2 regions of the Chromobacterium sp. CCUG 30098 genome follow, and region 1 is predicted to be linked to the other one. Evidence: riboswitches for the same ligand, from Rfam matches in the RefSeq annotation. Region 1 holds a riboswitch; the other holds the start of a gene.
What was found. A riboswitch is a leader RNA that binds a small molecule or an ion and turns the genes downstream of it on or off. The one in region 1 is predicted to bind FMN.
Positions count from the first base shown of each region.

Region 1 (4,408 bases):
GGTTCTGCGCCTGCTGTCGTTCCAGCGCTTCCGCCAGCTTGCGTCTTTCCTGCAGCTGTTGAAGCGGCAGCCGCGCAAGACCCTGGCTGGCCGGGTCCAGATTATCGGTTTTGGCGAGCAGACTTTCCAATTGGGCCTGCAGTTTTTGAACATCGGCGCGGTTCTCCGCCGTCTGCGCCTGTTGCAGCAGAGTCAGCAAGCGGGCGCTGCCGCAGCTTTCCCGTCCGGCCAGGCTCAGCGCCTGGATTTCCCGCGTCTGGCTCAGCAGCAGCAGGATCTGGTTGGCGTCCGGGCAACGGATGATGGGCGCGGCGGGCACGGCGACCGGCTGGCCTTGATGAGCGCAGGCGCTCAGGGCCAGCAGGCCGCACAGCCAAAGCAGCCGGCGCGCGTTGAGAGCCCAAAAGCGAGATGTCTTCATGTTTTGTTCTCCGGTTCCGGCCACTGCAGGCGGAAGCAGGCGCCGGCCTGAGGTTTGGATTCCAGCGTCAGTTCGCCGCGCATCAATTGGGCGAAGCCGCGCGCCATCGCCAGGCCCAGCCCGGTGCCGGGCAGTTCGCCCGGCGGCGGCGAGCCGCTCCAGAACGGTTCGAAAATTTTTTCCCGATAGGCGTCCGACACTCCGGGGCCTTGATCGCGGATTTCCAGCCAGACGCCGCCGGCGTCGCGGCCGTGGCGCAGGCTCAAGGCGCTGCCGGCGGGGCTGTGGCGGATGGCGTTGATCAATAGATTGTCCAAAATGGTTTCCACTTTGGAGCGGTCGCCGTTGACCCGGTCCGCGTCGCCCAGGACGTCGGCGGCCAGGCGTTTGGCCTGCAATAGCGGACGGCTGGCCTGCAGCCGCTCCGCAATCAGCGCCGGCAGGTCGAAGGTTTCCACGGTCAGCGTCTCGGACAGCCATTGGCCGGCATCATAGCGCAATAAGGCTTCCACGCGCTGACGCAGGGTTTGCGCATTGTTTTGCAGGATAGCGACGATCTCCTGCTGCTGCGCGGACAGCTGTCCTATCACTTCTTCGCGCAGCAGCGCGGCGGCTTCGTGGATGGCGGCCAGCGGCGTTTTCAGCTCATGGGACGCTTGGCGGAAGAAACGGCCTTTCTGTTCTTCCAGCGCCGCCAGCCGGCGGTCTAGCTGGGCCAGCTCGCGCGCCAGACGCTGCAGGTCGGCGGGGCCGGACTGGCGCCAGTCCTGCAGCCGCGCGCCGTCGCTCATCCGCGCGATCTTGGCTTGCAGCTTGCGCAGCGGCCAGCTGATCAACAAGGTCATCGCCAGCGCCAGCGCCAGCGCGGAGGCCAGCGACAGCCAGGCCAGGCGGTCGGCGGTGCGGCGCATTTCCGTGATCGAGTCCTGCCATTGGCGCTGGCTTTGTTCCAGTTGGCGGTTGATCAATTGGCCTTGCGCGGTCAGGTGCAGGTCCAGCTGGCGGAACAAGCGGTCGCGTTGCGCGCCGGCGCGCGCCGGCAGGGCCTGGAGTTGCGGCTGGATCGCCAGAATGGCCCGGGCGCTGAGCGTCAACTCGTCGTCGTCGCCGCGTTGCAATTTGCGTTGCGCCAGCTCGATCTCCTGCCAGGCGCCGGCGGCGGTTTTGGCCAGTGCGCGGTCTTTCAGGATTTGAGCCTGGCGGGTGGCGCGTTCGAATTGAATGGATTGCTCGCGCGACACGCGGTTGGCGTCCAGCCATTCCTTGGCTTGCTCCTGATGCGAGCGCAGTGTGGAGGCGGCGTGTCCCAGCTCGTTGCGCAGCTGGATCAGCACGGCCGAGGGCACGACGGCGACGATCAGAAAGCTGGCCAGCAACAGGCTGCGGAATGAAACGAAACGAAGCATGATGGGGTCGGCGTCGACGCCGCGGGCGCAGGCCCGCGGCTAAGGGCAAAGATCAAGCAGACAGCGGAGCGGCGGCTAAGTTCTGGCGGGAAATCCATTCAGCCAGTTCAGCCACGCTCAGAACGGGCAGCGCGTGCGTTTGAGCGTAGTCTGCGATTTGCGCGCCGCGCATCATGCTGCCATCGGGGTTCATCAGCTCGCAGAGCACGCCGGCGGGCTGGAAGCCGGCCAGGCGCGCCAGTTCCACCGCGGCCTCGGTATGGCCTCGGCGGCTCAGCACGCCGCCGGCGGCGGCCACCAGCGGGAAGACATGGCCGGGGCTGACCACGTCGCCCGCCTGCGCCTGCGGGTGGACGGCGGCCTGGATGGTGCGCACCCGGTCGGCGGCGGATACGCCGGTGGACACGCCCTGGGCGGCTTCTATGCTGACGGTGAAGGCGGTGCCGTAGCGGCTGCCGTTGCGTTGCGTCATCGGCGGCAATTGCAGCCGGGCGGCGTGCTCGGCGGTCAGGCACAGGCAGACGATGCCGCTGCAATCGCGGATCAGACGCGCCATTTCGGCCTCGCTCAGCGCGTCGGCGGCCAGGATCAGGTCGGCCTCGTTCTCGCGGTCGTGATCATCGGGAACGATGACTGGCAGGCCGCGGCGCAAGGCGTTCAGCGCCGCCTCTACGCGTTGGGACAAGATGTCGGGGTGTGTGGCGATACTCATGGAAACGGTCCTCGGGTCGTTTGAGAAACAGGTTCCAGGGCGTGAAAAGGGCCGGCGCAAGCCAACCCGCGCGCACTAGCGCGCAGCGAACACGCCGCGGCCGCGCGTAGCGCGGCAGGCGGCCATGTCGTCTTCTCTCATCCGGACTATTACCGTCGGCTCTGGCCTATCACCAGATCTGCTGACCTTCCGCCGGGAAGCGGAAGCGCTCGCGGGCTCGATCTTGCGATCATACCGCCGGTGGGGAATTGCACCCCGCCCTGAAGACGTTGCGTTGGCCCGCGATGATGGGCGGGCCAGCGGCGATTATAGCGCGGTGGTAAGATTGGGCATTCGTTTTTTTGGCCGGCGGCTGACACCATGATTGAAACCGACAACCTGTACGGCGGCGCGCCCGAGCCGCGCATCGTCACCCAGCAAAGCCTGTCCAGCCAGGAGGAGGCGCTGGAGCGCGCCTTGCGGCCCAAGCAGCTGGACGAGTACGTCGGCCAGAAGAAGGCGCGCGAACAGCTGGAAATCTTCATCGAAGCGGCCAAGCGCCGCAACGAAGCGCTGGACCACGTGCTGCTGTTCGGCCCGCCCGGCCTGGGCAAGACCACGCTGGCGCACATCGTCGCCCGCGAAATGGGGGTGAATTTGCGCCAGACCTCGGGGCCGGTGCTGGAGCGGGCGGGCGATCTGGCCGCCTTGCTGACCAATCTGGAGCCGCACGATGTGCTGTTCATCGACGAGATCCACCGGCTGAGCCCGGTGGTGGAGGAAATCCTCTATCCGGCGCTGGAGGATTATCAGATCGACATCATGATAGGCGAGGGGCCGGCGGCGCGTTCGGTCAAGATCGATCTGCCGCCGTTCACCCTGGTGGGGGCCACCACCCGCGCCGGCATGCTGACCAATCCGCTGCGCGACCGTTTCGGCATCGTCGCGCGGCTGGAGTTCTACAACGCGGAGGAACTGACCCGCATCGTCAGCCGTTCTGCCGGCTTGTTGAACGTCAAGCTGGCCGACGACGGCGCGTTCGAAGTGGCGCGCCGCAGCCGCGGCACGCCGCGCATCGCCAACCGGCTGCTGCGCCGGGTGCGGGATTACGCCGAGGTCCGGGCCGACGGGGTGGTCAGCGCCCAGGTGGCGGACGCCGCGCTGGCGATGCTGGACGTGGACCCGGCCGGCCTGGACGTCATGGACCGCAAACTGCTGCAGGCCATTCTGGAGAAGTTCTCCGGCGGGCCGGTGGGGCTGGACAACGTCGCGGCCGCCATCGGCGAATCCACCGACACCATAGAAGATGTGATTGAGCCCTTCCTGATTCAGCAAGGCTATCTGCAGCGCACTCCGCGCGGCCGGATGGCGACGGCGTTGGCCTATCAGCACTTTGGGCTGCCGTTGCGGGATTGACGCGCCGGCCGGCGCTGTCGCTTGCGCGCAGCAGCATGGCCATCCCTTGATCGCCGCCGCCGCCGCGCGGGCGTACAATGCCTGCTTTCACGCATTCCGCTGCGGCGGGGGATGATTATGTTCTACGCTTTGTTCGGCCTGACCTTGGCGGTGGCGATCGCCACTTCGATTTTCACCGCGCGCTTTTTCGATCCGGCGGTCAACAAGATTCTGGCGCGAGTCCTGGGACGGGATTTGACCGATGCCTGGCGCAAGTACATTTTCTTCGCCATCGTGGTCACCGGCGTGTCCGGCGGCGTGCGGCAGTGGGCGCTGGAGAAGTATCTGCCGCCGGCGGCGGGCAAGGGCAGCACGGTGATGGAGCTGACCGGCGAACGCTGGTTGCTGGAGCTGTTCAATACTTTCATCGACACCCTGCGCTCGATTGCCTGGGTGATGTTGTTGTTCTTCCTGTGCGCGATGCTGGCCTATGTG
Region 1 covers NZ_JAUCGS010000006.1:227,352-231,759, forward strand. The annotation lists gene QUG03_RS15455 (hypothetical protein) at 1-421, opposite strand, end outside; gene QUG03_RS15460 (sensor histidine kinase) at 418-1,827, opposite strand; gene ribB (3,4-dihydroxy-2-butanone-4-phosphate synthase) at 1,880-2,539, opposite strand; FMN riboswitch at 2,665-2,811, opposite strand; gene ruvB (Holliday junction branch migration DNA helicase RuvB) at 2,900-3,934, shown strand; gene QUG03_RS15475 (hypothetical protein) at 4,052-4,408, shown strand, end outside.

Region 2 (4,408 bases), on a different contig from region 1:
TGTCGTCCACCGCGCCCAGTTCGGTCAGCACCTGGTAGCCGTCGGCGATCAGCCGGCTGCTGGGCGCTTCGATGAAGGGGAAGGCGTCCACTTTGCCCAGCCGCAGCGCGGCCATGCGCAGAATGACCGCGGCCAGGTTGGAGCGGACGATTTCCGGATCAGTGAAGGCCGGACGCTGATTGAAGTCGTCCTCGCCGTACAGGCGCACGCAGATGCCGGCCTCGACGCGGCCGCAACGGCCGGCGCGCTGCCGCGCCGCCGCCTGGGAGATCTTCTCCACTTGCAGCTGTTCCACCTTGGCGCGCGGGCTGTAGCGGTTGATGCGCGCCTGTCCTGTGTCGATCACGTATTTGATGCCCGGCACCGTCAGCGAGGTTTCGGCCACATTGGTGGCCAGCACGATGCGGCGGCCGCCGGAGGGCTTGAAGATCTTTTGCTGGTCCTCGTTGGACAGGCGGGCAAACAAGGGCAGGATTTCGTAGCCGCGGATGCCGGATTTACGCAGTTTTTCCGCGGTTTCGCGGATTTCGCGCTCGCCGGGCAGGAAGACCAGCATATCGCCCGGGCCCTGGCGCGACAGCTCGTCGACGGCGTCGACGATGGCGCCTTCCATTTCCACTTCGCGCTCGTCTTCGTCGCGTTGCGCCAATGGGCGGTAACGCACTTCCACCGGGTAAGTGCGGCCGGAGACTTCGATCACCGGCGCGCCGTCGAAATGGCGGGAGAAGCGGTCGGCGTCGATGGTGGCCGAGGTGATGATCACTTTCAGGTCCGGCCGGCGCGGCAGCAGCTGTTTCAGATAACCCAGCAGGAAGTCGATGTTGAGGCTGCGTTCATGCGCCTCGTCGATGATGATGGTGTCGTAGTTTTCCAGATAACGGTCGGTCTGGGTTTCCGCCAGCATGATGCCGTCGGTCATCAGCTTGATCACCGATTTGTCCGACAGCTTGTCGGTGAAGCGCACCTTGAAGCCGACATGCTCGCCCAGCGTGGATTTCAGCTCCTGGGCGATGCGGCTGGCCACCGAGCGCGCGGCCAGCCGGCGCGGCTGGGTGTGGCCGATCAGGCCGTGCACGCCGCGGCCCAGTTCCAGGCAGATCTTGGGCAGCTGGGTGGTTTTGCCGGAGCCGGTTTCGCCGCAGATGATCACCACCTGATGGCCGTCGATGGCGGCTTTGATGTCGGCCAGTTTCTGGTTGACCGGCAGGGCGTCGTCGAAATCGGGCTTGGGCAGATGGGCGCGGCGCGCGGCCACCTTGGCGGCGGAGCGCTCGATCTGCGTCTGGATATCGGCCAGCTGCCTGTCCGCGGGCTGGTTTTTCTTCAGCCGCTCGGCGGCGTCGCTCAGTTTGCGGCGCAAGGCGTGGCGGTCGCGGATCAGGCAGGAGGGGAGGTCGGCCTTGAGTTGGGCCAGCAGCTGGGCAGCAGTCATCGGGAAAAGAACACTGGATTACAGGAAAGCGGCGATTATAACAGCTGCGTGGCGGTCCGGCAGGCCTGGATTGCCGGCCGGACGCCGGCGGAACGGCTTATTTGCGCTGGCGGTAGCGGCCCAGCTCCGCTTTCAGCCAGCCGGCGCTGGCCACCGGTTGCGCCGAGCCGCAACGCACCTGATAGGCCTTGCCGCTGATGCTGCTTTGGGTGGCCGCGCGCTCGATGAAGCTTTCCGCGTTGCTGACCCAGTCTTTTTTCAGCAGATACTGGTATTTGTCGTTTAGATGATCGCGGGCCTCTTTAGAGCCGTACCAACTGCCGTTGCGATTGAATTCGCAGCCGGATTGGGCCAGATAGTCCAATAGATGGTTGATCTCGTTCTTGGCGGCCGGGGTGGGCGCGGCGACGGCCGCGCCGGCGCTCAAACAAAAAAACAGCCAGATCGGCAGCTTCGGGGTCATGCTTCGCTCCATTGCAATTGGAATGCGCAGACTATGCGCGATGGGGCGGGGCTTGTCCAACTTCCGCGCCGCCTTTATGCTGTGCCGGTCTTCAGGGCGGGGTGAAATTCCCCACCGGCGGTATGTCGCGGCGAATGCCGGCGACGAGCCCGCGAGCGCCGCGCAGCCGTTTCCACGATGCGCGGGTCAGCAGATTCGGTGAGAAGCCGAAGCCGACGGTGAGAGTCCGGATGAGAGAAGACGCGCGCCAGGCCGTGAGAGCCTGTTCAAAGTCTGCTGCGCTTCAGCGATACGGCGTTAAAAACGAGCTCAAAATGCTCATGTACCACTTGTACATTCCGCTTTTTCACTCGTTTTCGCCTTGTCTCGCCCTTGCTCGCGAGACTTTGAACAGGCTCAGAGAGCCCGGCGCGCTTTTGCGCGTCGGCATGGCCGTGCGCCGCCCTGGGGCGCTTTCCTTAAGTATTTACGGAGCCTCCACATGCAGCAAAACATCTACGACCATCCGGTCTTTTTCTCCCAATACCAAGCCTTGCGTGACAGCGACACCGGGCTGAACGGCGTGCTGGAGCAGCCCGCCTTGCGCGGCGCGCTGCCGCCGCTGGCCGGCATCGACATCCTGGACCTGGGGTGCGGTTTCGGCGATTTCGCCCGCTGGGCGCGCGGCGAGGGCGCGGCCAGCGTCACCGCGGTGGATTTGTCCGAACGCATGCTGGAACAGGCGCGGGCGCGCACCCAGGATTCCGCCATCCAATACCAGTGCGCGGGCATCGAGGGTTTTCAGCCTCCGGCCGCCGCCTATGATCTGGCCGTGTCCTCGCTGGCCCTGCACTATGTGGAGGATTACGCGGCGGCGGCGGCGCGCGTGTTCGCCGCGCTGCGGCCCGGCGGCGTGTTCGCGCTGACGGTGGAGCACCCGATTTGCACGGCCAGCCCTCAGGGCTGGGCGCTGGACGCGGCGGGCGAGCCATCGCACTGGACGCTGGACGCCTACTTTCAGCAAGATGCGCGCGCAAGCCGTTGGTTCGTCGACGGCGTGATCAAACATCACCGCACGGTGGAAAGCTATGTGAAAGGCTTGCTGGACGCCGGCTTCCAACTGCTTCACCTGGGCGAGCCCGCGCCGGACCCGCAGACCCTGGCGCATCGGGACGGTTTGCGGCCGCACGCGCGCCGTCCGGCCCTACTGCTGCTCTCCGCGCGAAAGCCGGCGCGTTAGCGCAGCCTTGCCGGACTGGCCCGAACCTGTTCAAAGTCTCGCGCAAGTCGCGGCAAGGCGAAAACGGCTGAAAAACGGCATGGCTGTTTTCAACGCCGTATCGCCGGCGCGTAGCAGATCGCAAACAGGTTCTTAGAACCAAGCCGCGCATGCCCGGTCCAGCAATGATCGGGCAAGAATCAGGAGGAGGGCGATGAGAAGCGGATGGGTAGCGGGGATTCTGATTCTGGCCTTATCGACGGCGCCCGCCGTCGGCAAGACCCCGCCGGAACAGGCCGTCATCGAACCGGCCCACATCGTCGAGGCCATCAAGCTGCAGCAGGAGGCGGATGCCGCCAAGGACAGGCCGCCGCAAAACGGCGAGCCGTGGTTTACCGTATTGGAGGGCAAGCGTCCCATCATCGTCACCGCGCCGCACGCCACCAGCCCGTTCCGCGACGGGCAATACCGTTTCTCCAACGGCGGCGGCACCGCGGCCTTGGCGGCGATGCTGCACCAACTGGCCGGCGCCACCGCGATCTACACCACCCGCGCCTCGCCGTCCGACCCCAATTACGAAGACGACAACGCCTTCAAACGCAAGCTGGCGGCTTTGATCGCCGATCAGCGTCCCTTGCTGGTGCTGGACCTGCACGGCAGCCATCCTTACCGGCCTTACGACGTGGATTTCGGCACCTTGAACGGGGCTTCGCTCCTGGGCAAGCCCTGGCTGCAACAGCGGCTGGAGCAGCGTTTGCGAGGGCAGGGCGTGCTCAATGTCTCCGACAACTACTTCGCCGCGTCCAAGCATCAGACCATCGCCAAATTCGCTTCGCGGCTGGGCGTGCCCGCCATTCAGCTGGAAATCAGCAGCACCTGGCTCACGCCCTCGGACGGGAATCTGGCCGCGCATCGTTTCTCCCAGCTCTTGCAGGCGCTGGTGCGCTATGTGAGAGAGGTGGAGGACTAGGCGCGGCGCTCAGGCGTCGTGCCAGCGGGAGCGGTTTGGCACGGCGCAGCCGATATCGGCCTCAGGCTGGTTTGGGACCGATGGCGAATGCACCACCAGCAAGGACGCGTCGTCCAAGATGGCTTCGTTCTGGCGGTGGCGCTGCAGCGCCTGCAATACGGTATTGCCGATCCGTCCGGGCCAGCCGGCTTCCACCGCCTTGATCACGCCGTCCAGGCCAAACATCTGGCCATTGTCCGCCTGGGCCTCGGTAATGCCGTCCGAGCAGACGACCAGCGCATGCTCCGGCTTCAACATGCTGGTTTCCAGCGAACGGTCGAACTGTCTAGCCGCCAAAATGCTCAG
Region 2 covers NZ_JAUCGS010000002.1:460,033-464,440, forward strand. The annotation lists gene hrpA (ATP-dependent RNA helicase HrpA) at 1-1,432, opposite strand, end outside; gene QUG03_RS07760 (YfeK family protein) at 1,530-1,895, opposite strand; FMN riboswitch at 1,979-2,141, shown strand; gene QUG03_RS07765 (class I SAM-dependent methyltransferase) at 2,377-3,114, shown strand; gene QUG03_RS07770 (N-formylglutamate amidohydrolase) at 3,308-4,063, shown strand; gene QUG03_RS07775 (SpoIIE family protein phosphatase) at 4,073-4,408, opposite strand, start outside.
Region 2: it holds a riboswitch for FMN, as region 1 does, so the genes downstream of both, QUG03_RS07765 (class I SAM-dependent methyltransferase) here and ribB (3,4-dihydroxy-2-butanone-4-phosphate synthase) in region 1, are expected to answer to the same signal.